Regions from separate parts of the Pseudogracilibacillus sp. SO30301A genome, predicted to be linked through region 1. Evidence: predicted binding sites of a transcription regulator. Region 1 holds the regulator's gene; each other region holds the start of a gene.
What was found. The regulator Rex, encoded in region 1, represses fermentation and respiration genes when NADH is low (regulators of the CRP and FNR family bind a similar motif). The targets are predictions, from matches to a motif close to TTGTGAAATATTTCACAA.

Region 1 (10,092 bases):
TGTTATGAAAACATGTATTTTTTTATGTTTATAGATAAAAATGAGATAATACATTTTAAAATTGAAATAAATATGAATAAATGAGAAAATACGGTTACCTGAAAACCTGAGAAAGGTGTTTTATCATGGATGAATTCCAATTTATTGATTCTATTAAACAAAATTCATATAATCAGTCATCGATTATAAAGGGAATAGGTGATGATGCAGCAGTTTTTCGTGTAACCAACTCAGACATTGTTACAGCAGTTGATACTTTTGTCGAAGGAGTGCATTTTACAAAACAAACGATGGAACCTTTTCATATCGGTTATCGAGCATTAGCTGCTAATATAAGTGATATAGCAGCAATGGGCGCAGATCCTAAATTTTATCTTGTCTCGATCGTTGTTCCAAAACAGACGACGAAAAATGATTTAGCTCAAATTTATAATGGTATGAAAACTATTTCTAATGAATTTAAGATGGATTTAATCGGTGGAGATACTGTTTCAGGTAATGAACTAACAATAACGATAACGATAATTGGACAAGTACCGCTTGGAAAAGCACGTTACCGTAGTGATGCTAAACATAATGATATCGTTTTTGTAACAGGAACACTAGGCGATTCACAAGTTGGATTACATCTCTTAAGTAATGATTTACATTTAGATCGACCAGAATATGAAAAATATATTCAATGTCATAGGATGCCCTCACCAAGAGTAAACTTTTCAAAGTCTTTACAGTCTATCGAACGGATTTCATTAAATGATGTTAGTGACGGAATTGCTAATGAATTAAGGGAAATTGCTTATAACTCAAAAGTTTCCATTACAATTGATGATGACAAAATACCAACCAGCCCTAATTTTGATCATTTTTCTATGACTAAGCAATTTGAATGGAAATATTTTGGTGGCGAAGATTTTGAATTAGTTGGGACGGTTCCTCCGAGAGATTGGGCAAAAGTTCAGGAAGCCGCCTTAAAAACAGATGTACTAGTAACTAAAATAGGAACTGTCCACTTTAATACAAACTCAATTGGTCAAGTTTTTGTAAAAAAAGGAAAGCAAATTCAAACACTAGAAAAACATGGTTATATCCACAAGGTTGGTGAATAAATGATTGCATTTGAGCAAATAACTGATACGGAAAATGAAACGATAAAAATCGGAACTTACCTTGCCTCTTTACTTGAGCATGGAGACGTTATTACGTTAGAAGGAGATCTCGGGGTAGGGAAGACGACTTTTACAAAAGGAATTGCTAAAGGACTAGGGATTAAACGAGCGGTAACAAGTCCGACTTTTACAATTATCAAGGAATATGATGGAGAAATTCCTCTGTACCATATGGATGCATATCGACTTGAGCATTCTGATGAGGATATTGGCTTTGATGAGTATTTTTTTGGTAATGGTGTTAGTGTTGTAGAATGGGCAAGTTTTATAACAGAATATCTTCCTGAAGAGCGATTGATAGTGAAAATTGAACATATCAATCTGGATAAACGAAAATTGACATTGATACCTAAAGGAAAGCGTTTTGAAAATGTCGTTCTTCAACTAAGAGAACATTGTAATGAGAGTAATTAACTGGGGGATTTTCAATGAGCATTTTAGCAATCGATACTTCTAACCAAGTATTAGGATTAGCAATTATGAAAAATGAAACGATTGTAGCAGAATTAATTACAAATATAAAAAAAGATCATTCAAGTCGACTTATGCCAGCTATTGTTGATTTGATGAAAGAAGTAGAAATGAAGCCGGATGAATTGCATGAAATTATTGTTGCTTATGGTCCCGGCTCTTATACGGGAACGAGAATCGGTGTTACAACCGCAAAAACATTAGCTTGGGCGTTAAACATACCAATCTATACCGTTTCCAGCCTAGAAGTCCTTGCAGCTAATGCCCGATTCTGTGGAGGGTATATTTGTCCGTTTTTTGATGCGCGTAGAAAGACTGTCTTTACTGGTTTATATCAATGGAACAATAAAAATAAACTTCAAACAATAAAACAAGAGCGTAATAAATCGATGGAGAGTTGGCTATATGAGCTTAAAAAGCTTAATAGTGATGTTCTGTTTTTAAGTACACAATTAGATTCGTTTAAAGAAATGATTATTTCAATAGTAGGAGAAAATGCTATTATACCGGAAAATTTATATCACCTTCCTAAGCCATCTAATTTATTCATATTAGCTAAACAAAAAAAAGAAACACCAGTGCATTTAGTTAGCCCAAATTATCTGCGAATTACAGAAGCGGAAGCAAATTGGATAAGAAGCCAAAAGGATGATTATCAACATGGCTGAGTTTTCAATTAGAGAAATGAACGTAAATGATATTGAGGATGTAATGGTGGTTGATAGTGTTTCTTTTTCCATGCCATGGACAAAGGAAATATTTGTACAGGAAATCAATCAAAATAACTACGCTCATTATTTTGTGATCGAAGAAGACGAAGAAAAAATTATCGGTTATGTTGGATTATGGATTGTAGAAGATGATGCACAAATAACAAACATAGCATTATTACCAACGTATAGAGGTTATAAAATAGGTGAAAAATTATTTGGATTTGCTGTCCAGTATGCTATTAAAAAAGGTGCGAGTCGTTTATCTTTAGAAGTACGTGTATCGAATATCATTGCTCAAAAAATGTATCGAAAATTTGGTCTCGTACCTGGAGGAATTCGAAAAAGCTATTATTCCGATAACGGCGAAGACGCATTAGTAATGTGGGTGAACTTATATTGAATAAAGATCATATTATTTTAGGTATCGAAACGAGTTGTGATGAAACAGCTGTTGCAATTGTAAAGAATGGAAGGGAAACACTTGTAAATGTCGTTTCTTCCCAAATAGAAAGTCATAAACGATTTGGAGGTGTCGTCCCTGAAATTGCTTCAAGACAACATACAGACCAAATAACAGTTGTCTTGGAGGAAGCATTTCAACATTCAAATATAACTTGGGAAAAAATTGACGCCATTGCTGTGACAGAAGGACCTGGCTTAATCGGTGCACTTTTAGTTGGCATAAATGCGGCTAAAGCTCTGGCATTTGCGAAAAATAAACCATTGATTGGTGTTCACCATATAGCTGGTCATATATATGCGAATCAATTAGAAACAGAATTTGAATTTCCTCTTCTTGCATTAATTGTTTCAGGAGGACATACTGAACTGGTTTTAATGCGTGAGCATGGAGCATATGAATTAATTGGTGAGACTTTAGACGATGCGGCAGGAGAAGCATATGATAAAATTGCAAGATCACTCGATTTGCCGTACCCAGGAGGACCACATATGGATCGACTAGCTCAAGAAGGGAAGGATATTCTAGATTTCCCAAGAGCATGGTTAGAAAAAGATAGCTTCGATTTTAGTTTTAGCGGATTAAAATCAGCTGTAATTAATTATATTCATAACAAACAACAGCGCAAAGAAGAAATTACAAAAGAAGATATTGCGGCAAGTTTTCAAGCGAGTGTTGTGGATGTATTAACGGAAAAAACATACCTTGCTGCAATGCAAAACAAAGTAAAACAAGTAATAGTAGCTGGAGGAGTAGCGGCTAATAAAGGGTTACGATCTAAAATTAACGAAAAATTTATCGATACAACTATTCCTGTTTACATTCCACCAATTCAGCTTTGTACAGATAATGCGGCAATGATCGCAGCCGCAGCTAGCATTAAATATCGTCAAGGGAAATTTGCATCCTGGGATTTAAACGGAAAAGCATCAATGGAATTAACATAATTATGCACAGACTATCCACAGAGTTGTGCATAAAGCGTATTATATAAAGCATAGCAATCTGGTTCTTGTGAATAAGTGTGTGAATAAAGGTTTTTAAATAAAATATTGTGGATAACTAGAAAAATACTGTAAAAAGTTTTATAATTAAACGAGTGTATTTTATTATCTTTGAAGTGTCCTTACAATTCCTTCCATCATTGGCGGAGGTTCAGTAATGATTCAAGAAAAACAATTGCCAGAAGACCAATTCAGGTATGATGTTACACATAAAATAAGTACAATTCAAGTTCAGAAAGGGATAAAAACAAACTAAAAAATATGCCTTTCTGACTCAATGTTTGCACTAAAGGTCTTGTCCGTATATCTCCTTCTGAATCGAGACTTCTCCATGTTTGCTTTTGTTTATTTTAATTTAGAAATTTGGTGGTCAGACAAAATGTCAAAGAAACAATCACATTATTTACAGCTTGATCTTATTATTATATTATTAGCTTTTATCGCCATTAGTCTTTTAGCAATTTATAATGCACAACAGCTTGGACAATATGAGCTTGAAGGAAATTTTGCCTTAAAACAGATTATATATTATATTATTGGTATTTTGTTATTAATAACTATACAATTTGTTGATTTGGAGCAATTATATAAATCTAGTCTTTATCTCTATATTTTTGGAGTATTACTATTAGTTATTTTGCATTTTAGTCCATCTTCAATTGCTCGCCCTGTAAATGGATCTAAGAGTTGGTTTAATGAAATACCATTTATTACAATACAGCCATCTGAAATAACAAAAATAGTCTTTATTATGTTTTTGGCCGCACTTATTGTGAAGCATAAAGAAAAGTTTGTCAATAATACGTTGAACAGTGACTTGTGGTTAATCTTAAAAATTATTTTTGCAACTCTGCTGCCAATTGCGTTTATTTTAAAACAACCCGATTTAGGAACGTCCGTCGTATTTTTGTTTATAGCTGGAATGTTAATAATCTTGTCCGGTATTGATTGGAAGATTCTTTTTGTTATGATAGTAGGTGGGATTGCCGCACTTGTTATGGCAGTACTCTTGATTGTGAATTTCCCGGATCTTTCGCAAGCTGTATTAGGAATTAAACCTTATCAAATTGATAGAGTTATGACATGGTTTGATCCAACGCAACAAGTAGAAGATGACAGGTATCAAATTGATCGTTCTCTACTTACGATTGGATCTGGACAATTAACAGGAAAAGGTATGAATAATCCGGAAGTTGCTCTACCTGAGGCACATACAGATTTTATCTTTTCAATAATTGGAGAAAGTTTTGGGTTTATAGGTGCTTCCATTGTTATTTTTGTTTTCTTTTTACTGATCTATAAGTTGGTAACTCTCGGAATGAAAAGCTTTCAATTTAGTCCTTACGGTTCCTATGTCTGTTTTGGGTTTATGGCCTTAATACTAATTCACACATTCCAAAATATTGGAATGACGATTGGGATCATGCCAATAACCGGGATACCACTCTTATTTATAAGTTATGGAGGAAGTACTATAATATCTACAATGATTGGATATGGTATCGTTTATCGTGTAGCGGTTGAGCAGTCACGTCAACAGGATTTCTTATTTAATTAGTTGTGGATGAATGCATCGTTGCTTCCAAAAGTTTCCTTTTACGCTGATGGTGGGGCTAATCTGATGGAGCCTCCACAAGGAGTTGACCGGGGTGGGCTTGCAAAAGGTAAAAAGTGATCATTGCAAAAAACAGCTTGTACAAAAAATCTTACAAGCTGTTTTGATTTATTCTTGTAACATTGTCCATTCTTCCATTAAGCGTTCAATCTGTTCTTTTATTTCATTTGATGCTGTTGTTAATTCCAATAGTTTTTCATGATCATTAAAGTTATTTGGATCGGTCATGGACAATTCTATTCCTTCCAGTTTTAATTCTAATTTTTCAATTTTATCTTCCAGTTTTGTTATTTGTCTTGCTTTCTTCCTCTGTTTACTTTGTAATCTTTTTTGTTCAGTAAATGATAATTGTGCGTAGTTAGGATTGTCCTTGTCTTTTGTATTTTTATTTTTCTCCAGTTTTTTAATCTCTTCTTGTTCCATTATTTTTTCCAAATAATAATCATAATCTCCGAGGTAAATTGTTACACCATCATGCTTCAAATCAAAAACTTTGTCGGCAATTTTATTAATAAAATACCTGTCATGAGAAACGAATAAAATCGTTCCTGCGTAATCTTGTAAAGCAGCTTCAAGTACTTCTTTACTCATAAGATCCAAATGGTTTGTCGGTTCATCTAGTAATAGAAAGTTTGACCGTTTTAACATTAATTTAGCTAGAGATACTCTTGCTTTTTCTCCACCACTTAACATAAAAATATTTTTTTCCACTTCTTCACCAGTGAATAAAAAATTACCTAAAACAGTCCGAATTTCTTGCTCTGTTTTATTCGGAAATTCATCCCACACTTCCGCTAATACCGTATTTTTTGGAGTTAAATTTTCTTGTTCTTGAGCATAGTAACCAATTTGTACATTGGATCCTAATCTTATATTTTCCTGACTTTTTAGCATTATTGCTTTTAATAGAGTAGTTTTGCCGATACCGTTTTCCCCAATAAGTGCAACTCTTTCACCACGATGAAGGTTGAAAGAAACATTCTTAAATAGGGCTTCACTTTCGTCCGGGTGCGTATAGGAAAAGTCATTGACAGAGAGGACATCATTACCACTTGTTTTTTCGATTTCAAAAGAAAAAGATGCACTGGATTCATCGCCTAAAGGTCGGTCAATTTTTTCCATCTTCTCTAATTGTTTACGCCTGCTTTGCGCACGCTTCGTTGTAGAAGCCCTTGCGATATTGCGTTGAATGAAGTCCTCCATTTCCTTCATTTCTTGTTGTTGGCGTTCATACAATTTTAAGTCTCGTTCGTAGTTTAATGCCTTTTGTTGTAGAAAGTTTGAGTAAGATCCGTGATATTTATATGTTTGCTTATGAGCAACTTCGTAAACTACATTTACGATTTTATCTAAAAAATAGCGGTCATGCGATACGATTAGTAGTGCTTTCTCATAATTACTTAAATAATTTTCTAACCAAGTTAATGTGGCAATATCCAAATGGTTCGTTGGCTCATCCAAAATTAACAATTCCGGTCTCTGCAATAAAAGCTTTCCCAGCGAAAGACGTGTTTTTTGTCCACCACTTAAGTCGTTAACAAACAAATCAAAGTCTTCTTCGGGAAAACCAAGACCGATTAAAACACCTTTTACATCACTTTTATAACGATAACCTCCATTTTGTTCAAAATTTTCTTGACGTCTGCTATATTCATTAATTAGCTTTTCATCATATTTCCCATTGGAACTCTTTTTCTCAATTTCCTCAGCAAGATTAGCTAACTCTATTTCCTCTTCAATAAATGAAGTGAATACAGACAGCATTTCCTCCAAAATGGTATGTGTGGAAACTAAATCATTATGTTGTGCTAAATAACCAATGGTCAAATCTTTCGTTTTAAAAATTTCACCACGATCGTAATCCATTTCACCTGTCATAATTTTAAGTAAGGTTGATTTGCCCGCACCATTTCGTCCTACGATTGCAATGCGGTCTCTATGTTGAATTTCCATATTAATGTCATGTAAAATAATGTCGCCAGCAAAAGACTTCACGATATTTTTTAATTGCATTAAAATCATGTTGTACACCCCATTCCTATTCAAGTGTATCTTATTTACTAACTACTCTGCAATTCCTATCAACTTGAGATAGAAAAAGGCTTTTATATCGGACTTATCTGACTATATCTGCTAAACTAAGTATAGAATATATGTGAAAGAGTGAATAATCGATGTCAAATTTCACCCATTTTAATGAACAAGGTCGTGCCAAAATGGTCGATATTTCAGATAAAAAAACGACTGTTCGGATTGCTACTGCACAAACTAGCGTTTATGTAATAGACGAAATTTATAAGAAAATAACCGAGAATCAAATTGCTAAAGGGGATGTTTTGGCAGTTGCTCAAGTAGCAGGGATTATGGCAGCTAAAAATACTTCTAATTGGATTCCGATGTGTCACCCACTATCTTTAAGTGGAGTTAATATAACTTTTAATTGGAAAAAAACGGATAAAAAGTATAAATTAATAATAAACGTTACTGTTAAAACGAAAGGTTCAACAGGTGTTGAAATGGAAGCATTGACTGCCGCTTCGGCAACGGCACTCACCGTATATGATATGTGTAAGGCGATCGATAAAGGTATCGTCATTGGGGAAACATATTTAGTGTCAAAAACTGGTGGAAAGTCAGGAGACTTTTCACGAGACGAAATATAAAGGAAATTAGAAAGAGGGGAATCAATTTGCAACATAAAATACCACAAGCAACAGCTAGACGTTTACCTTTATATTATCGATTTTTATCCAATCTACATAATCAAGGGAAAACACGTGTATCTTCAAAAGAGCTAAGTGATGCAGTAAAAGTTGATTCTGCAACCATTCGCAGAGACTTTTCCTATTTTGGAGCTTTGGGGAAAAAAGGATACGGTTATAATGTGGATTATTTGCTTGAGTTTTTTAAAACGACGTTGGCACATGATGAAATGACAGAAGTAGCTTTAGTTGGCGTTGGAAACCTAGGGACAGCATTACTTAATTATAACTTTTCAAGAAATAATAATACAAAATTAGCGATGGCATTTGATCGTTCCAAGCAGAAAGCCGGTACATTTATCGGGGGTGTGCCAATTTATCATATCGATGATTTAGAAGAAAAAATAGGGGATGTTGAAGTCGTAATCCTAACTGTGCCAGCTTCTGCTGCCCAAGAAATCGCCGATCGAATCGTTCAACAAGGGGTAAAAGGAATCGTTAATTTTACACCAGCTAGACTTACGCTTCCAGAAGATGTTCGTATACATCATATTGATTTATCCGTTGAATTGCAATCATTTGTTTACTTTTTGAAAAACTATCCATTGTAAAATACCGGGACAAAAGTTTTGGTTCTTGGGTGAAAAATCTGAACTATTAAAATTTATATTAGTTCGGATTTTCTAATTAGTAGGTTTATCCATAAACGGCGACATAAGAGTCTACTTGTTATGTATCAACTCCATATCTAGGGGTAGGGGGCGACTCATATATTGTGAAACGACTCGACGTGTTCGGAAACGACTCGACATGTTCGGAAACGACTCGACATGTTCGGAAACGACTCGACATGTTGTGAAACGACTCGACATGTTCGGAAACGACTCGACATGTTGTGAAACGACTCGACATGTTGTGAAACGACTCGACATGTTGGAAAACGACTCGACGTGTTCGGAAACGACTCGACATGTTGGAAAATGACTCGACATGTTGTGAAACGACTCGACATGTTGGAAAACGACTCGACATGTTTGGAATCGACTCGACCTGTTCGGAATTGACTCGACATGTTGGAAAATGACTCGACGTGTTCGGAAACGACTCGACATGTTCAAAATCAACTCGACATCTTGAAGGTCGAGTCATTCTTTCCAGTAATGATTAAATAGCTATGACACAGTTTCTTTCAATTGTGAAGTAAAATCATCCTGTGATCGTCCGTCTTTGGAGTTGAGGTTTTCGTTATGTCTCTGTCTGATTTTTATTCTTTCTTTAAATGCATGCGCAAATATCTGTACCCTACTCCAAAGCCTAGAGCAGCAACAGCAGCTAGTAATATTGTTGTTGCATTCCATATCGTATCTTGGACACTTGTGTATGCTAAATAAGCAAAAAGTAACCCCATTAAAAAATAAAGTATTGCCATTCTCAAAAATATCAGCCTCCAAAGAAAATAAACATAGCGTTGTTCTGGATTTGCTCTAATTGTTCTGGATCAATCAGTAATTGTGCTAAAACAGTGACTGTATTTAATGTCATATGTACGAGAATCGGCACAATAATTCTTTTCGATTGGACATATAAATAGGCAAAAACAAATCCCATTGTCGTGTATATTAAAGTATGAGTTAAATCCATATGAAGTACACCGAAAATGAGCGAGGAAATAAGGGCGCCCCAAAAAAAGTTGAATTTTTTATAAAGTGATCCAAATATGATTTTCCGAAAAATTAATTCTTCCAAAATGGGAGCACTGATTGCAGGTATTAACAAAAATATCGGATTCATTCTTGTCATTTCTACGATGACTTCGGTATTTTCAGAAGAAGGATCGATGCCGAAAAACTCAATTTCAATGGTGGCTGCAATTGCTTGCGTGTTCCAAGCTAATAACACACCGAGTGCAGTCCATCCAATAATTCTCCCGGCCGAAATTGGGTGTGCAATTTTTTCTTGAC
Region 2 (10,092 bases), on a different contig from region 1:
GGTTCGATGTCTGGGGGGGCAAAAAAGAAGGCAAATCAATCTTTGTTTACAAGAGAAAAAGAGATTGTATTATTGTCAGAGAAATTAGAACGTTTCTATATGCGCAGAGACTCCTTTATAGAAGATATGAATAATGTAAAAAATTCAATCCGGCAGCGAGAAGAATGGATAAAACAAAAAGAAGTCCACCAGCAAGCATTAAATGAAACGTTACAAAAAGAACAAAAAAAGCAAAATGAATTAGCGATTAAATTGCAATCTGCTACAGATGAATTAGCAACATACCGATTAAATAATCAGCTAAAAAAAGAAGAAGCATTAAAACTTCGAATAGATTTAAAAAATGTAACAAGTAAATTAGAAGAAATACAGGTGAAAATAAATAGCATTGAGCAAACAATTGAGAAACTGACCAACGAACAAGAGGAAATACAAAATAATAAGCGAAATATAGAAAATAGATTACATGAATTACATGTTACAATTGCTGAGCAAGAGGAAAGAAAAAAGAGTTTACTTGAAAGAATAACTAGTTTGAATAGTCAACTTACTGAACAAGAAAATGAATATAAATCTATTATTTCTCAACTTAATCAATTATTAGAAACGGAAAAAGATTCAACCACTGAAACACAAATTGCCGAAGAAATTGAAATCTATAAAAATAAACGTGAATATACAGTAAAAAATATTGAAATGAAGCAAGTCGATCGTAAACGCAAAATTCAACTAACCGAAGACGAAGAAAGGGAAATTAAGCAATTATATAAATTACATGATAAATTTGTCCAAGAAATTCAGGAAAAAGAAGTACAAGCGAATCGTCTTGATGTAACGTTAGAAAATCACTTGTCTTTTTTACAAACTGAATACATAATTACTTATGAAAAAGCCTCTCGACAATATGAAAAAGTAACTGATATAGAGGTTGCTAAACAAAAGGTGGACCAAATTAAGCGTTCGATCAAAGAGCTAGGTACAGTGAACTTAGGTGCAATTGATGAGTATGAGCGTTTATCAGAAAGGTATACATTTTTAACTGAACAAAAGCAAGATTTAGTTGATGCAAAAAATATGCTTTATTCGGTCATTAATGAAATGGATCAAGAAATGACGGAGCGATTTACTGCGATGTTTTCTGAAATACAGGCTGCCTTTACAGTCGTTTTTCAACAACTATTTGGTGGAGGACATGCGGAACTACAATTAACAGAGCCAAACAATATTTTGGAAACTGGTATTGAAATAGTAGCACGACCTCCGGGAAAAAAACTACGAACTCTCGGTCTTTTATCAGGGGGGGAAAGAGCATTAACAGCAATTGCTCTATTGTTTGCAATATTACGGGCTCGTCCAGTACCTTTCTGTATTTTGGATGAGGTTGATGCAGCTTTAGATGAAGCAAATGTTGAAAGGTTTGGAAGTTATTTAAAGAGATTTAGTGAAGAGACACAGTTTATTGTCATTACACACCGAAAAGGAACAATGGAAGAAGCTGATGCCCTATATGGAGTTACGATGCAAGAGTCTGGGGTTTCAAGACTTGTTTCTGTAAGACTTGAAGATACAGCTGACTTAGTTGAGGCAACGTAGAAATGGAAAGGAAGATACTAAGATGAGTTTTTTTAATAAACTTAAAAACAAATTTATGAAAAATGAGGAAGCAGAAACGGATACGGAAATATATAAAGATGGGATGAAGAAAACCCGTCAGTCATTTACTAATAAAATTAATGATTTAATGGCTCGGTACAGACAAGTAGATGAGGAGTTTTTTGAGGAACTTGAAGAAGTTCTTATTATGTCAGATGTTGGTGTCATGGCTGTAATGGATTTGATTGATGAATTAAAATTCGAGGTTAAGCGTCGTAATATTAAAGATCCAAACAAAGTAAAAGACGTTATCTCAGAAAAATTAGTGGACATATATTATAACGAAGATGACGAGGAGATTGAAAAATTAAATATTCAAGAAAATGAATTAACCGTCATTCTCGTTGTTGGTGTTAATGGTGTTGGTAAAACAACTTCAATCGGTAAATTAGCTGCACAATTAAAAGAAGAAGGCAAAAAGATTGTGTTGGCGGCAGGTGATACGTTTCGGGCTGGTGCTATTGAACAATTGGAAGAATGGGGAAAACGTGCTGATGTAGAAGTGATTAAACAAACAGCGGGAAGTGATCCGGCTGCAGTTATTTTTGATGGAATTAAAGCAGCAAAATCTCGTCAAGCAGATATATTAATTTGTGATACAGCCGGTCGCTTGCAAAACAAAGTGAATTTAATGAATGAACTTGCTAAGATCCAGCGCGTTATTGAACGTGAAGTCCCAAATGCTCCGCATGAAGTGTTACTAGTTTTAGATGCTACTACCGGGCAAAATGCAATAAGCCAGGCTAAAACATTTGCAGAAGCGACAAATGTGTCAGGTATCGTACTAACAAAGTTAGATGGAACCGCAAAAGGTGGAATTGTCCTCTCCATACGAAATGAATTACAAATTCCTGTAAAGCTCGTTGGATTTGGTGAAGGAATTCATGATTTAAAGAAATTTGATGCTCATAAATTCGTTTACGGGTTATTTGCTGATATGTTAGAAGAGGAAAATGAATAGGACATGGAGATGACTTAAAGGATGAGATAGATGCTTGAAAAAACGACAAGAATTAATATGTTATATGATTTTTATCATTTGCTTCTAACGGATAAACAAAAAGACTATATGGAGTTGTATTACAGGGAAGACTATTCTTTAGGTGAGATTGCCAGTGAAAGTAACGTGTCAAGACAAGCAGTTTATGATAACATAAAAAGGACAGAACAGTTATTAGAAACATATGAAGAAAAGCTTAAGTTATATAGTAAATTTCAACAACGTCAAAATCTTTTAACCGAGTTAAAAGAGAAATCCAAACAAGCAAAATTATCAGATCAATTAGCAGAAATAATTGATGCTTTACAGAAAATAGACTAGGAGGACACCTTCTATGGCATTTGAAGGATTACAATCACGTTTACAAGAAACGATAAAGAAAATCACAGGTAAAGGAAAAGTTAGTGAACAAGATGTAAAGATGATGGCAAGAGAAGTACGCCTTGCTTTATTAGAAGCAGACGTTAACTTCAAAGTCGTTAGAAATTTTATTAATGAAATAAAAGAGCGTGCAGTTGGTCAAGAAGTAATGGAAAGCTTAACACCTGGTCAACAAGTAATTAAAATAGTTCAAGAGGAACTAACAACTTTGATGGGTGGCGAGCAAAGTAAAATTGCAACGAGCGATCGTCCACCTACTGTTATCATGATGTCAGGACTTCAAGGTGCTGGGAAAACAACAACAACGGGAAAACTGGCTAATTTACTCCGAAAGCAATATAATAGAAAGCCACTTTTGGTTGCTTGTGATATTTATAGACCGGCAGCAATTAAGCAACTGCAGACACTTGGAAAACAATTGGATATTCCTGTATTTGAGATGGGTACAGAAGTAAGTCCAGTTGAAATAAGTAAAAAAGCGATTGAATATGCAAAGGAAGAACATCTAGATTATGTACTTATCGATACTGCAGGGCGTCTCCATATTGACGAAGAGTTAATGCAGGAATTAGCAGATGTTAAAGAAGCAGTTAAGCCGGATGAGATCTTTTTAGTCGTAGATGCAATGACTGGACAAGATGCCGTTAATGTTGCTGAGAACTTTAATGAGCAATTAGATCTTACAGGGGTAGTGCTTACAAAGCTTGATGGGGATACTCGAGGCGGTGCTGCTTTATCTATTAAGGCTGTGACTGATAAACCAATCAAATTTATTGGTACAGGAGAAAAGCTGGATGAACTCGAAGAATTTCATCCGGAGCGAATGGCGTCCCGAATTCTTGGTATGGGCGATGTTTTAACATTAATTGAAAAAGCTCAAGCGAATATTGATGAAAAACAAGCACAACAATTGCAAGAAAAAATGCGTACGATGTCCTTTACATTTGATGATTTTCTTGAACAAATGAGCCAAGTAAAACAAATGGGACCGTTAGAGGATTTATTAGCTATGATTCCCGGTGCCAACAAAATGAAAGGTATGAAAAATGTTCAATTTGATGAGAAGCAATTAGTCCATGTAGAAGCGATTATTCAGTCAATGACAAAAGAAGAAAGGCAAGACCCTTCCATCATGAATTCGAGTCGAAAAAGAAGAATTGCTAAAGGTTCTGGCACTAGTGTGTCTCAGGTAAACCGTTTACTAAAGCAGTTTAATGATATGAAAAAAATGATGAAACAAATGACCAATATGCAAAAGGGGAAAAAAGGGAAAGGATTCCAATTACCTTTTATGTAGACTGTCATGTAAAAACACTTTACAGACTTTATTAACCATGTTAATATTGATAATTGTGTTAGATGAATATAGGAGGTGCAAGGTATATGGCAGTTAAAATTCGTTTAAAAAGAATGGGTGCAAAGAGAAAACCTTTTTATCGTATCGTTGTAGCTGATTCTCGTTCACCACGTGACGGACGTTCAATCGAACAAATTGGAACGTATAACCCAGTTTCAGATCCGGTAGATGTTAAAATTGATGAAGATAAAGCATTAGACTGGATGTTAAAAGGTGCAAAACCAAGTGATACAGTTCGCAACTTATTTTCAAAAGAAGGTATTATGCAAAAATTTCACGATGCGAAAAATCAAGAAGTAAAGTAGTGTGATTACATGAAACTTTTAATTGAATCAATCGTGACCCCGTTAGTCGACCATCCGGAAGATATTGTTGTGAATGAGCGGGAAGAAGATAACAAAATTGTATACCATTTAACTGTTAACGAAAATGATGTTGGTAAAGTTATTGGTAAAAATGGACGAATAGCCAAAGCTATCCGTACCATTGTTTATTCCGCTAGACAAGAAACAAATAAACGAGTTTTTTTAGATATTATGTAATAAAGAAGGGAAAAGGAAGGTCTTTTCCCTTCATAATATTCCTCTTTTAACTCCGCAATTTAAATTACCTTTTTCAGAAATAGTTATACATATACTTCTAATAAGCAGTACTTACTATGCTTGTCCTTCCTTGCATTTACGTCGAAATCTTAAGAGAGTGAGGTCGAAAGATGCAAATAATTAAACGAGTTCAAATCAAACAAGTAATCACTGAAAAGAGTAAAGAAGAGTTACGTAAAAAATTCGAGCAAAATAAAATTCAATTAGAACGTGAGTGTCAACAACTATTGTTTGAACAAAGAAAACTTAAAAATAAACTGAGTAATACCTCTAAGATTGAAATAAAAGAACGATTTGATCAAGAAATTAACAGTAGAAAAGATAAAATTGCAATTATTGATTTTAAATTAGAACAGCTTGAATTACTTGAGATTGGCAGTGAAATCATTGAACAAGAATTCGATGCACTTGTCACTGTTGAAGTTGGCGCTAATTGGGCAGAACTCGTAAGTAAGCAATCGATCGTTATTAAAGATAATATTGTAGAAAGAATCGATTATGAATAAGGTGATTTTATGTTTGTAGTAGGGAAAATAATTAATATACATGGAATTAAAGGGGAAGTCAAAGTACAGCAAATAACAGATTTCCCTGAAAGATTTCAAGTTGGAAATACTGTCTATATTACTGAACAAGCGAGTTTAATACCTTTAAAAATTGACGGCTTCCGAACCCATAAAAATAATCTTCTACTTCATTTTGAAGGATATAATTCGATCGAAGATATAGAGCATTTAAAAGGAAAGGAATTAAAAATTAAAGAAGATCAGCAGGGGAAATTGGGAGAAAATGAATTTTATTATCATGAAATTATTGGATGTAAAGTCATAACAACGGAAAACGAGGAACTAGGAATAATTGAATCTATTCTTTCTCCTGGTGCGAATGATGTGTGGGTCGTTAGAGGAAAAAAAAATCAAGAAATTTTAATACCGTATATTGAACCTGTAGTTAAACATGTTAATGTGGCAGAAAAATTGGTTACGGTAGAATTAATGGAAGGATTAATCGAATGATGCAAATAGATATATTAACTTTGTTTCCAGAAATAATAGACGGAGCGTTAAATAGTTCGATCTTAAAAAGAGCACATGAAAAAGAACAATTCGATTATAATTTAATAAACTTTCGAGACTTCGCCAAGAATAAACATAAAAAAGTAGATGACTATCCATATGGTGGAGGAGCAGGTATGGTTTTAACCGCTCAGCCAATATTTGATGCTATTGAATATGTCAAAAATGAAACAAACTCAACCCCTCGAGTTATTTTAATGTGTCCACAAGGTGAGCGCTATACACAGAAAAAAGCAGAAGAACTTGCCAAAGAAGAGCATCTTATTATCATTTGTGGACATTATGAAGGATATGATGAGAGAATCCGAGAAGCATTAGTTACTGATGAAATTTCAATAGGAGATTATGTTTTAACGAGTGGTGAAATCGGTGCGCTTGTTGTTGTTGACAGTGTTGTAAGGCTATTACCTAATGTACTTGGCAATGTAGATTCTGCAAAAGAAGATTCTTTTTCTACCGGTTTATTAGAACATCCGCATTATACAAGACCTGCTGAATACAATGGAATGAAAGTACCTGAAGTACTGCTACAGGGCAATCATGCTGAAATTGAATTGTGGAGAATGAAACAGTCACTGAAGCGTACCTACGAAAGAAGACCAGACCTACTAAAAGAAGCTCAATTAAATGATAAACAGCGTCAAATTTTACAAGAATTAAAAAACAAATAAGAAAATCTTAATTTACCTCCATAAAAAACTTGTTTTAATGGAGGTTTTATGTCATGATACGTGACAAGACACATGTATATTATATGTGGCTAGTATTTAAGTGTGATGGCTAAAAGCATGCCTTCTGACAAAGGGCGGCTATTATTTTTAAACTTTTTGTGAATCATTTCACATAAGAAAGGGGTAAACAATGAATCAACTTAAATTACGCAGGCTAATAGAAGGATTTTTACTTGAGGATATAGGTAATGGCGATTTGACAAGTGAAGCAATTTTTCATCCAAATCAAATTGCAACAGGTTTGTTTACAGCCAAAGAAAGTGGAATTATAGCTGGACTTCCAATTATAAAAGAAGCCTATACGTTACTAGATCCTCATATGGAAGTAGAGCTGCTTATATCTGAAGGAGAAGAAGTAGCTAGTTATGAGCCGCTTGCCCAGGTTAGAGGACCGGCTGTCCATTTATTATCCGGTGAAAGGGTAATCTTGAACTTAATACAACGGATGAGTGGAATTGCTACATTAACGAACTTATGTGTTAGGACATTAAACGATCCGAATATCCAATTATGTGATACGCGAAAAACAACTCCTGGTCTTGGGATGCTTGAAAAATACGCTGTAAGGATTGGAGGAGGTAAGAACCATCGAAGTGGACTGTATGATGGTGTGTTGATTAAAGATAATCATATTTCTTTATGTGGTTCTATAACGGATGCTGTATCTAGCATTCGTAACCAAATTGGACATACGCGTAAAATTGAAGTAGAAGTGGAGACAAAAGAGCAGGTGTTAGAAGCAGTATCTGTCGGAGCGGATATTATAATGTTGGACAATTGTGAACCGAATAAAGTAATAGAGTTCATGGAACTTATTCCACAGTCGATTATCACCGAAGCATCAGGAGGAATTTCATTACGCAACTTACATGAGTATGCAAATACAGGATTCGATTATATTTCTCTAGGATTTTTAACGCATTCTGTTCGATCTTTAGATATAAGTTTAACCGTACAAACGATTAATTAAAAAACGGTTGACACTAATTCAAGTTGAACAATAGGAGGATACATCGTGAAAAAAGTGTATTACTAGTAACTATCTTTTTATGTATATTCGTTTCTGGATGTGGAGATGAAAACAATGGAGAAGAGAAGAATATTGAAGGGAATCTAACTATTTTTGGAGGTAGTGTCGGAGGAGTTTGGTCTGTGTTTACTGAGGGGGTGTCAGAAGCTGTTCGTAAAGAGTATCCTAGTACATTAATTAGCTCTGTTCCAGGAACTGTTTTTGGTAATCCTGTATCAGTTTCACAAGGTAAAACGAGATTTGCGATATCCGAATCCCTTACTGCTTTTTATGCATATAAAGGATTAGATCCGTATGATGAAGAATATGGAAATGTTCGTGCAGTAGCAAGTCTTATTCCAGATAATACATTTCAACTAGTTGCACCACAGTCAGCACCATTTAATTCCGTTGAAGAGATTGCAGAAAACAAATATCCACTTCGTTATTCGCCGGGTGAAAAAGGGGCTTTAGGAGATCTAGTTTCGGCAGCTGTGTTCGAAGCTTATGGTATAACGTATGAGGATATTAAGGTTAATGGAGGAGAAGTGAACTTTTTATCAGGAGGAAAGACATTTGAACTAATGGCCGATTCTAAAATCGATAGCTTAGGGAAAATGGTACCGATTCCTGCTGGCGATATTATGGAAGCTTCTACTACTATCGACTTGAAATTAATCCCAATTGGTGAAAAAGCGATCGATCATTTGGTGGAGAAATTTGATATGGAACCTTTTACAATTGACGCCGGAAGTTATGAATTCCAAGAGAAAGATTATCTTACCGTTAAAACTCCTACGATCCTAATTACTAATGAAGAAATGAATGAGGAAACTGTCTATCTAGTTACGAAAGCAATATACAACCAATTGGATTATTTAAGAAATGTTCATAAAGGGTTTCATTCTGTGAATGATGTAACGATTGCCGAGGTAGGTGCCGTTCCTCTTCACCTAGGGCTGAAAGATTTTATAAAGAAAATGGATTGATCGATTGAGCCTAGTTTAGCTGCCATTGAGTATAAATGCGTGTTCAAAAAGGAGGATAAAAAGGATCAAGAAGTTCGCAGTGTCATTTTTACCGGACTATTTGACCATCCTCTATAATTGATAATGTAATAGGTGGAGATTCATAATGATTCGAACAAAACGATATACAGCAATTTTCAGGGTTGGTAGTGTTCGAAATTTACGAGGCTTGAAGCGGTATGTATTTATGTGGATCGGCTTCTTGATGGCTTTATATCAACTGTGGATTATTTTGTATCCTAGTTTAGATCCTATCACCGAAATGCAATTCATCTAGCTTTTATTCTAATATTGACATTTTTTATATACCGTTTTTCAAATTCCGAAGAGAGTACCATCGGAGTTTTACTCGATTTACTTTTTATGCTACTTTCGGCCTGTTGTGGTATTTATTATACAGTGCATTCTGATAGAATAGCAACAAGGACTGTGGGTATTGATCAATTAACAAACTGGGATTTATTATTTGGCATTCTTTTTATTTTATTATGTATTGAAGCGGCAAGAAGAACAATTGGCTTTGGTATCATTACAATCGCATTAATATTTATTATTTATGCACTTTTTGGACATCATTTGACAGGGATCTGGCACCACCATGAAATGACGAAAATAGAAGTACTAGATCAATTAGCATTTAGTTTTAACGGTCTTTGGGGATCACCAATTGCTGTAGCAGCTTCTTTTGTATTTGTCTTCGTATTATTTGGTTCTTTCTTACATTACTCTGGAGCCAGTCAATTTTTCTTTGATTTATCCATAGCTATTGCTGGTAGAACAAAAGGGGGAGCTGCTAAAATTGCAATACTAGCTAGTGCTTTTTTTGGAATGATCTCGGGCAGTCCAACGGCAAACGTAGTTACTACAGGGGCTTTTACAATTCCAATGGCGAAAAAAACTGGCTATTCCTCACGATTTGCAGCGGCTGTTGAGGCCTGTGCTTCTACAGGGGGAAGTTTACTGCCACCAATAATGGGATCGTCGGCTTTTTTAATGGCAGCAGTTACTGGGATCTCATATAATTCAATTGCAATTGCAGCGGTTTTACCAGGTATACTTTTTTATTTTTCATTATTTCTCATGGTTCATATGGAAGCAATCCGAACCAATTTACCTGTGGTAGCTACTAAAAACATTCCAGATATAAAGAAAGTACTTAAATTAGGTTGGTATCATTTTATTCCATTAATTGTCTTAGTTACATTGCTATTAAAAGGAACTAGTCCTTCAAGAACAGGAATTTATGCAATTATTG
Region 3 (10,092 bases), on a different contig from region 1:
CACATATGTTGTTTACTTAATTGTAAAAGTTTATCCGCATTCATTTTTGTTACCTCCCAGATTCTATTATTTTTCGATTCCAGTCTTTAGTTAATGCGATACGATGCTCTTTTTCTGGCAATAGATATTCAATATTTTTAACAAATGGAACGGTACCTACAACAGGTACATTCGTTAATTTTTCAATCATTTTCACATTATCTAACTCTAGAGATCGATCTTCTTTTCCTGTTCCATTTAAAATAACACCTGTTATTAGAATCTTGTACGCTTCTAATGCTTTGATCGATAAAACGGTATGATTAATCGTTCCTAAGCCTGCTTCTCCAACTAAAATAACGGGAAAATCAAGTTCTTTAATGAAATCAATCATCGAGTAGCCCTCTTCTGTAATTGGAACATATAACCCTCCTGCACCTTCAACGACAATCCCATCATTGTTTTTTTGAATATCACTTATATCTTGATGTATTTTCGATAAATCGTAATCAATATTCTCATTTTTAGCTGCTAAATGTGGAGAACTTGGTGTTTGCAATATGTATGTATAAGGTTTATTCCTTGTTGAAATATTCCCTATCAGTTTATACATCTCTGGATCAGGTGCAAGTAATTTCCCGTCTACTTTTTCTGCACCTGTTTGAATAGGCTTATAGGCAAAAATACGTCGATTATTTCTCTTTAAAAAGTCTGTAAGTAGTGATGTTACAATCGTTTTACCTATATCAGTGCCTGTTCCTGTTACAAAAAATTTAAGCATTTAATCCCCCCTCTTTTAATTGTAAACCATTTTACAAATAAGTTAACATATATTATGATAACTCACAAGTAAGAATTTCAAAATAATAGTAAATAAATCGAAAAAGGAGGAAATTTATTGAACAAAAACGTGTACACACTTGTTGAAATCAGTTTACTTGCAGCATTTATCGTTATTACCGGTTCTTTTAAAATACCTACTGGAATTCCTGGAAGCGAATTTCAATTATCTGCACCAATCGCTATTGCTATTTGTGCAGTGTTTGGTTTTAAAAAATATCTTATTGCTGGCATTATGTCTAGTTGTATTTTGTTTATGCTTGGAATTCATACATTATTTAATATTGAAATCGCCATGGTATATCGAATCGTAGGAGGTGGGATTGTTGCTATTTTTGGTACGCGACTTCCGGTCTTAATCGTTGCAGGTCCGATTGGAACATTTGCAGCCAGAACCGTACTCGCTTTAACATTACAAATTCCGGCACTCTCCCTTATTATACCGGCTATTCCAGGGATGATTTTTACAGCACTGACGAGTTATCCATTGAAGAAGATTATTCGTCGAGTTTATGAACGAACAGGAATGAAAAAGTATGAAAAAGTGGTATAGTGTTCGAATGCGTTCGAGTAAAGGAGGTTCTCACGAAAACGGTGGTCAACATATTTCTGGAGCTGAACGACTCGTTACACCTGTTGAATTGGAGACAACAACGACAGAAATGATTCGTCGGGCAACAATGCACACACGTGGAGAAGCAGATTTTATTTCATTAAAAATAGAATCGATTCAACCGAGTGAAATCCAATACATTCTCCCTTTATGCGTAAAGGAAATCATAAATGAAAGTCATCATACAACAAAAAAAGTATTGCAGGAACAATTAGTGTCCTCACCTATTCCACAAGAACTCCTTTTCTCTTTATATGATTGGATCATTCAGGATAACGTTACAAGAGGGGCTGCCGTTATTGATATTAATAGTGGTAAACGCATGGATCCTATGATAGATCGTGGAGTACGTGTTTCCCATTTTGATTGGGACAAAGAGTTTAAAGACAAATGGTCGACAGAAAAGCTTGGTGTCTATAACGAAAGACGAGCAGAAGCAATTGCCTTAGCTTCGAAAGTCGCCGCAGCTGGTACAATTTGCGAAATCTGTTGTTCTGATGACCCGGAATATACAACTGGTTATCTTACATATCAACATAACTTCATACGCATTCCAAATATGAAACAGAAAAATTCGCCATATGGCGGACGTGTATTTTTTGTCGATGCGAAAAAATTAGATATTGATGAATACATTCATTATTTAGAAACGACACCCGTTTTTATTGGAGGGATTTCATGAACGATTGGATTTTAAAAGAATGGGAAAAGATGCAACGCTCTCCCCTGTTACGACAATTAATGGTCACGGATAAAAACAGTCCTAAAACTATAATAAATGGAAAACGGAAAATTTTAGCTGCTTCCAATAATTATTTAGGACTCGCAACAGATGAGCGTGTCATTACAAAAGCGAAAGAAGCATTGGACCGCTTCGGAACAGGTAGTGGTGGTTCGCGCTTAACGACAGGGAATTTACCGATTCATGAGCGGTTAGAGCGAGAACTTGCTCAGTTTAAACAGACGGAAGCATGTCTGTTATATTCGAGTGGATTTTTAGCTAATCTGGGTGTTATTAGTGGATTAAGTGATAAAGAAACAATTATTTTTAGTGATGAATTAAATCATGCCAGCATTATTGATGCCTGTCGTTTAAGTAAAGCAAAAGTCGTCGTTTATTCCCACAACGACATGCAAGACTTGGAAGAAAAGTTAATCGACTATCGCACTCATTCGAAAAAAATAATCGTGACAGAAGGCGTATTTAGTATGGATGGTGACATCGCAAAACTTGATGTGTTACATTTTTTAAAAGAAAAATATAATGCACTCTTAATCATCGACGATGCCCATGCAACTGGGGTCATAGGTGAAAATGGTCGTGGAACAGCTGATTTTTACCAAGTAGACGTTGATGTGACAGTAGGAACATTAAGTAAAGCATTAGGAAGTGAAGGTGGATTTGTTTGTGCAAAGCAAGAAATAATTAAGTTTCTTATTCAAAAATCCCGTCCGTTTATTTTCCAAACGGCACTCGCTCCCGCTTCCGTTGCCGCAGCACTTATGAGTGTCCATATCATCCAAACGGAACCACAAAGACAGAGACGATTATTGGCAGTCGGTTTGAAATTACGAAAAGCATTATCCTCATTCGGGTATACGGTTCTCGACGGACATACACCGATAATTCCAATTATTATCGGTGATCCAGAAGATACGGTACGTTTCCAAAAAGCACTTAATGAACAAGACATATTTATTCCTGCTATCCGCCCGCCAACAGTTCCTAAACATACGAGCCGTCTTCGATGTACGCTAATGGCAACCCATACGGATGAACATATTCACATGATTATTCATGCGTTTAAAAAGAAAAGCGAGCAAAAAGAATGGTTTTAAATCTATTTTCATTTATCGAGGAAAAAATACGTAAAGAATTTAACTTCTTTACGTATTTCTTCTCTAAGGTGTTATTTATTTTTATTCGTATATTGACGCATATGCTCGTTGATTCCAGTGAGACAGATAGGCGCTGGATCGTTCGTCGTATCTACGTCTACGCTTGAACCATCAGTAGGTAGTGATTCTTCAAAAACCATTTCGTATTTAGAAACGGACAATTCCGTACGGTTATTAAATAAATTCGTATGGTGATCTATCTTTAAGAAGTCCCGATAATTCGATTGTAAAATTCCGGAGAAAAACTCACCAACAGCTCCTGAACCGTAACTGAATAAGCCAATTCGAGCCCCTGCCTCAAGCTCCTTTTGATCTAAAAGCGATAGTAAACTTAAATAAAGTGATGCTGTATAAATATTTCCAACTTTTCGACCATACAATGTGCTTATATGATAATTATCCTTTAACTTTTCTTGAACGTCTGTCGAACCCTCTTCTAGAATCGTCCGTAATGCTTTTAATCCTATTTTTGTATACGGTAAATGGTAGCAAATCGCTTCAAAATCGGCGATAGATAATCCCGATTTCTCCTTGTATTCCTTCCATACTTGTCCAAAAAACGCTAAATATTGTTCATTGGAAAACTTTCCATCAACAAAAGCAACATCAGAGTATGTCGGGCGCCAAAAATCCATTATATCTTTTGTCAAATAGGCACTTATGTCATCAAGCGCCATAATCCTTGGATTTGCACTGATAATCAGTGCAACAGCACCCGCTCCTTGCGTAACTTCTCCAGCTGTATGTAAACCGTATCGGGCAATATCGGAAGCGAGTACAAGTACTTTACTTTCTGGATTTAATGCGATATGACCTTTAGCTAGTTGAATCGCCGCAGTTGCCCCATAACAAGCTTGTTTCATCTCAATTGTACGAGCATCAGGACGAAGCCCAAGCAATTGATGGACATATACTCCTGCTGATTTAGATTGGTCGATTCCTGACTCTGTTCCAAACATGACAAAATCAATCTTTTCTAAAGACTCATCATCTAATATTTGCAATGCAGCATTTGCTGCTAGTGTGACAGGATCTTGTGTAATTGGGGCAATAGCCATTTTTTCTTGCCCAATACCAATCGTTAATTTTTCTGGTTCTACACCTCTTGCCTCAGCTAATTTATTCATATCCACATAATATTGTGGTATGTAAAAACCTATTTTATCAATTCCAATCTTCAATTATACTTCTCCTTTTCTAACTTTCTCGTCTTATTATATGTGAATTTTTTCACTTAAAAATGATATGATTACATTTTCTCATATCAAACAAGGAAAGAAAAGAATTACAAACAAAAAACTGGCCTTTAAAAATTTCATCTTCAGACCAGCTTATTTTTTATTCCTCTAACTCTTCGAATGCTTCCGGGTAAACAACTTCCTCAAACACTTCTCCTGTTGCCCCATCTTCGATATAAACAGTAACTTCCGTACTTTCCATATCTTCCCCACTGAATACTTGATAAAACATGCCAGAAAATCCAAGTCCGAGTACAGCAAATCCATCAAAGCTATCCTCGAAAACTTCTCGTTCGACGACCATTGTAAACTCAGTAAATGTTTTATTGTAAGTAATATCCTGAATGGACGTAAAGTTTTCATCATTGCTTATTTCGTCAACTGTTCCCTCAATTTCCTCCGCCATTTCTGTTAACATTTTCTTATGGTCTTTTTTGGTCATTTTAAATGTAACCGAGCCATCTTCATTTTCCGTAACCTCTTTCACACCTTCTGCTAAAGACTCTTCAATCATTTCCTCAACATTTTCATCCTTAAAAAATACTTCAGGAAGTGTCACTTCTACATTTAACAACCCTTTATCAACTTCAATTCCAGCATCTTCTTTGGCTTGTGAACCATTATCATCATCCACTTCTTTTTGCGTCTCCTTGTTTCCAGAACAAGCAGCAAGCACGAACAAACTTAAAACAAACATTATCAAAATTCTTTTCTTCACAAAAATCCCCCTAAAATTTAACTTTGCTAAAAAGTAACAGTACTACTTTAGCAAAATAAACATCTTTCGTATAGAGAACAAATATTCCATATGCAAGTTTTCGATTTTCTCTATTTGACTAGGAGATCAATTCATATTACAAAATAGGTAAATGAAGGTTATTTAAAGGGAATTTTTAAAAATCTATTGCAATAGATGGATTGTACGAGTAGAATATTGGTAATGATATTACAGGAGGACTTATTGTGTTTCGGTTTATTTCGTGGATTTTTATTGTTGTAGGTGCTTCGTTACTTTTATATGGTGGATACCAATTATGGGACTCCCATGTGAGTGAAGGGAAACGCTTGGAAGAAGCAAAAACAATCATTAGCGATGAAGTTTATAAAGGTAATAATGAAGATATTAGTAAGTATTATGAAGATATAAATACCGGTGACACGATTGGTTTGTTTTATATTCCTAGACTAGATCGTGAAATACCGATTATTGAAGGAACAGATGAAGACGAATTAGCTCAAGGAGTCGGTCATTACAAAGATACTGGTCTTCCTGGAGAAAATAGACAGATATTATTATCTGGACATCGTGATACTGTATTTCGTCAATTTGGAGAACTTGAACATGGGGATGAATTACATATTAAAATGGAGCACGGCACCTTTATTTATGTGATTCAAGACCATGAAATTGTAGACGCAGATGATCGAACAGTTATTGACCCAAGCCGTGAAGATGAATATTTGACCGTTTCAACTTGTTACCCTTTTTCATTTGTCGGTAGTGCGCCTGATCGCTATGTTGTGTACGCCTATCCGAAGGCGGTAAAATAACCCCTCTAAGCTTGGAGGGGTTTTATAACTTTCTACCCACGTTGATATTGATTACCGCTACGATGGTTAGTTTCTGAGTCTCGTGACAAGATGCACGCAATCTTGCTTAGCCGTTAAGACGCTTTTTTAAATTCATGCACCCATACTTCAAGGTTTGGAATCCACACAGATTCCTCATGAATTGATGTAATTGCCTTTTTATATTCTTCTAAACTAGTATACCCTTCTTGCTTAGCGTGTTCTTCGGTTACATCCCCCAGCTTTTGTTTGTAGACATTTTCCAACATAAAAATTTCGCCATCAACTTCCCAGGTATCACCAATATTACCGAAACGATTACTTCTACGAACAGCAGTCTTCTCACCTTTTTTCATTTTTTCAATATCTTCAGTTCTTGTCACTAAATTCGTAAGTTCATATTTATATTCCATTTTTGTACACTCCTCGTCACCTTTTATTATATAGAGAAATTATTACTTTGCTAAAAATATTCCGTATAAGTAAGAAAAAGTCAATTATCTTTCAATTTTACTCCTCAAAAATGTAATTAAAATCACACTTTATCTTTATGATCTATATTATCATGGATACTATAAGATATATACTCAGACGATGTAGGAGTGATTAATATGGTAGAGACAGAAGAAACGGATGACGGATGGTATTCTTTACATGATTTTAGAACGATTAATTGGGAAAAATGGCAAGAAGATTTTGAAACAACCAGAGAAAAAGCACTACAAGAATTTCATACCTTACTTGATAAATGGCAGAAAACAGAGGACAATAAACAAGGTGGCCATCAGTTATTTTCAATCGTTGGCCAAAAATTTGACATAATGTTTATGTTTCTAAGACCGGAGATGAAAGATTTAAATGATCTAAAAAACGAGTTTAACAAAACATCGATTGCGCATTATATGAAACCAGCTTATTCTTTTGTACCAATAATTGAAAAAAGTTCTTATACTAAACCTGAAATTAATCCTTATAAAAATCCAGAAATGTTGAAAAAACTATATCCGACGATTCCAAATTCAGAATATGTCTGTTTTTATCCGATGAGTAAACTGCGCGGTGAAACAAACAACTGGTTTACATTAGAAAAAAGACGCAAGAGGAAAATTAATGTTTGATCATATTAAAACTGCTAAACCGTTTACAGAAGAAGTAAAACGGATTATTACCGGATCCATCGGACTGGATGATTATGAATGGGGAGTTACATTGTTCTGTGACGATCCGCTGCAATTTAAAAAGTTAATTTACGATACACGTTTTGATAAAGTAAGTGCAAAATACGGTATCTTCGGATCATACTATATCGGAAATTTACTTCCTATAAATAAAATAGAACGCTATTTTGCTGTTTAAAAACTAAAAAAGTAATATACGGTAAAGAAGTTTCAAACAAAATGTTGATAGTAATTTTTAACTTGCAAATATTTATACAGTAGCTAAAAAAGCACAGAAACTCTGTGCTTTTTTAGAAGGTAAGAAAACTTTCTTACTGCATAAGAGCAACTTTGGCTTTCGCCATAAAGGCTTGGCGATAAGCCAAGTTTTCTAATGTTATAGGGACTTTTTCAACATCGACATTCACTCCTTTAGATGAACATTTAGTCTCCATTAAGGTTTGTCACCTCATCAAAAGGAATTGATTCACCGTTCATTAGAACATCTATTACATCATGCTCTTTATCTTTCGTTAAATAATATGTATTTTGCATTAATACATCATTTTGAGGATTAAGTACATTAAACTTTATCGTTATCGTATCCCCTTGTGTTTCTAAATCAGCTTCTACTTCCCCACTTGATTGAAAAATAATATAAGAACCTTTATCACCATCATTGATTAATTGAAGTCTCAAATTGGAATTAACTATGTTTTGCACGTTACTAGGGACGTTTTCAATTTTGCTAAAACTCAGAATTGATGAATGACAAGCCGATAAAATTGATACAAATAAAAACATAGATACATATACTTTTTTCATTTTTTTATTCCTTCCACCCCGTTCTTTAATATGGCTGATGCACTAAACAAAGATTTATATAAACATTTCAGGAAACGTTCAACATCGATAGAAATATACCAATCGCAAAAAATTATAGCAATTGTTATATTTTTGTATGCATTTTTATAATCTTTATATTTCATATTTTTAATCGTTCTTAAAAGGAATAAAATCGTTGGGATTATAAAAACAATCGGAAACAAGCTTTTATAAAATAAACTTAGGAATCCAAAGGAGGATAACTACTGCAAAAATATTGCCAATTTTCTTATCGCTAATATTTTCAGCATTTTGTTACCTTGCACCTTCCTTTTTTAATATCCCGATTAGCTTTTATCAATTAACGTATCCAAGATTGTTGAACATATAAGCTTGCAACGTATCGTTTCCAATATAAGAACAACTACATTGATACTAAAAATAATAATACATTATTCTTTTGTTTTTCCGTAATACGTAAGATTTATCGTTATTCTTATTTCGGCTATCGTACACAATTATAAAAGGTATTTATGAGCTTGTTAAATTATTACTTATAAGATATTTACAAAGCAAACAAACCTAGCTGCTGAGAAAAGAAATATTGCAACATCTTTTCGATTTATTCATATCCCCTTAAACAAATACAATAATTTTTCTGATGTAGTTAAACAGAACATACATCTTTCTCTGCAAACTGAAAGTTATGCTTTATTATATGTATAGTAACACAACACCCATTGTTTCTCACTAATTTTTGGGAAATTAAACCAAAAAAATCAAGGACATGTAACTTTAGTAATCACGTTACACAAATAACAAGCAATCTAACATACATATTAATAAATAAAAAGAATCAATGCGCTCGCTGAACATCCTTTCAATAAATAAAGTAAGATAAAGCCATTCTTATCCAAAAAAAAGGATGCTAATTCATTTATTTGCATCCTTAACTGCCATGATTTTTATTTTTTCTACTTCTTATCTGTTCGTTTGTTCTTCTATACGCTTTTATTCAAGATCTTGCAAATTATGCAGCGCTTCTTTTAATTTCCCTAATTCATCTAAGCTAAACGTAATGCCTTTTCCCATTTTCGTATGATCTTCTGACCAATCACGAATATCGTATTTCGGCTCTCTCCCGTTCCAACTAACCAAATTTAATTCTTTCTTCCACCCTTTGGATCCTTCAGATAATACGGCGACAGTTTCAATAACTTCAAAATTAAATGATGACATTCCGTTAACTCTCCTTATCAAGACAATATAGTTTGCGACTAAGCTCATTATATCATCCCTTATAAGAGCTTTCTCCTGTTTTGCCATATTAATATTTATTTTTCCTTCCGTTCTTGTTCTAGCTTTGTTGCCGCCTCTACATCTGATTCATCGGCAATTTCAGTCTGAAACCTTGTTGGAATGGGAGCTGATCGATCAGGTTCATGAACTCTATCCATCATGTAAATATGAAACACTGCCTCGGCTGCTGCTCCTAAATACGCTGCGGTAAAGGCAGGAAGAATAAGAGAGACATTGCCTTCCACCACTAAATTTCCTAACAATAAATAAAGTAGAAAAAAAGTCGCAAAATCCGCAATCGCTGCGACAGCTTTATTAATCCGTGGTAAGATAAATAGATCACCGATAAAAGTAATCGTAGACACAACTAAAGTCATCAACAGCAAGCGACCGATTGTAGCATGAAAGAAGATACCGAAAATCGAAAACGTAAGTACACCAATCCCAATAAATTTTATAATAAATGCTTTTAATTGTTCCATAAAATACCAGACACCTCTTTTTATCTCTTAGTATTTGGTAAAATAATTTTTTTATACTATGGTAGAGTTAGAAGTTTTAAAGGAGCGTTTTTTATGATTGAGGTATACACAGACGGAGCATCAGGCGGAAACCCTGGGAGAAGCGGTGTTGGAGTTTATATCAAAGCTTATGGAAAACAATACGAATATTC

Region 2: a site for Rex is predicted at 6,897-6,914, ahead of nadC (carboxylating nicotinate-nucleotide diphosphorylase). Genes of this name have one in related genera too.
Region 3: a site for Rex is predicted at 4,550-4,567, ahead of SPD89_RS20840 (hydroxymethylglutaryl-CoA synthase). Genes of this name have one in related genera too.

The regions. Positions count from the first base shown of each region.
Region 1 covers NZ_JAXHDD010000080.1:453-10,544, forward strand. The annotation lists gene thiL (thiamine-phosphate kinase) at 126-1,106, shown strand; gene tsaE (tRNA (adenosine(37)-N6)-threonylcarbamoyltransferase complex ATPase subunit type 1 TsaE) at 1,107-1,580, shown strand; gene tsaB (tRNA (adenosine(37)-N6)-threonylcarbamoyltransferase complex dimerization subunit type 1 TsaB) at 1,595-2,305, shown strand; gene rimI (ribosomal protein S18-alanine N-acetyltransferase) at 2,298-2,750, shown strand; gene tsaD (tRNA (adenosine(37)-N6)-threonylcarbamoyltransferase complex transferase subunit TsaD) at 2,747-3,757, shown strand; gene SPD89_RS21255 (FtsW/RodA/SpoVE family cell cycle protein) at 4,194-5,372, shown strand; gene SPD89_RS21260 (ABC-F family ATP-binding cassette domain-containing protein) at 5,538-7,451, opposite strand; gene moaC (cyclic pyranopterin monophosphate synthase MoaC) at 7,604-8,092, shown strand; gene SPD89_RS21270 (redox-sensing transcriptional repressor Rex) at 8,113-8,742, shown strand; gene SPD89_RS21275 (YdiK family protein) at 9,396-9,560, opposite strand; gene SPD89_RS21280 (CPBP family intramembrane glutamic endopeptidase) at 9,572-10,092, opposite strand, start outside.
Region 2 covers NZ_JAXHDD010000001.1:176,772-186,863, reverse strand. The annotation lists gene smc (chromosome segregation protein SMC) at 1-1,593, shown strand, start outside; gene ftsY (signal recognition particle-docking protein FtsY) at 1,616-2,614, shown strand; gene SPD89_RS00940 (putative DNA-binding protein) at 2,645-2,974, shown strand; gene ffh (signal recognition particle protein) at 2,988-4,331, shown strand; gene rpsP (30S ribosomal protein S16) at 4,418-4,696, shown strand; gene SPD89_RS00925 (KH domain-containing protein) at 4,706-4,933, shown strand; gene SPD89_RS00920 (YlqD family protein) at 5,104-5,499, shown strand; gene rimM (ribosome maturation factor RimM) at 5,509-6,009, shown strand; gene trmD (tRNA (guanosine(37)-N1)-methyltransferase TrmD) at 6,009-6,740, shown strand; gene nadC (carboxylating nicotinate-nucleotide diphosphorylase) at 6,931-7,770, shown strand; gene SPD89_RS00900 (TAXI family TRAP transporter solute-binding subunit) at 7,794-8,798, shown strand; gene SPD89_RS00895 (hypothetical protein) at 8,944-9,114, shown strand; gene SPD89_RS00890 (TRAP transporter permease) at 9,129-10,092, shown strand, end outside.
Region 3 covers NZ_JAXHDD010000075.1:1,617-11,708, forward strand. The annotation lists gene bioA (adenosylmethionine--8-amino-7-oxononanoate transaminase) at 1-44, opposite strand, end outside; gene bioD (dethiobiotin synthase) at 50-760, opposite strand; gene SPD89_RS20825 (hypothetical protein) at 878-1,372, shown strand; gene SPD89_RS20830 (6-carboxyhexanoate--CoA ligase) at 1,356-2,114, shown strand; gene bioF (8-amino-7-oxononanoate synthase) at 2,111-3,271, shown strand; gene SPD89_RS20840 (hydroxymethylglutaryl-CoA synthase) at 3,343-4,512, opposite strand; gene SPD89_RS20845 (hypothetical protein) at 4,670-5,287, opposite strand; gene SPD89_RS20850 (class D sortase) at 5,533-6,120, shown strand; gene SPD89_RS20855 (ASCH domain-containing protein) at 6,234-6,551, opposite strand; gene SPD89_RS20860 (chlorite dismutase family protein) at 6,750-7,256, shown strand; gene SPD89_RS20865 (chlorite dismutase family protein) at 7,249-7,494, shown strand; gene SPD89_RS20870 (peptidylprolyl isomerase) at 7,740-8,120, opposite strand; gene SPD89_RS20875 (YdbC family protein) at 9,132-9,359, opposite strand; gene SPD89_RS20880 (DUF2512 family protein) at 9,455-9,901, opposite strand; gene SPD89_RS20885 (ribonuclease HI family protein) at 9,995-10,092, shown strand, end outside.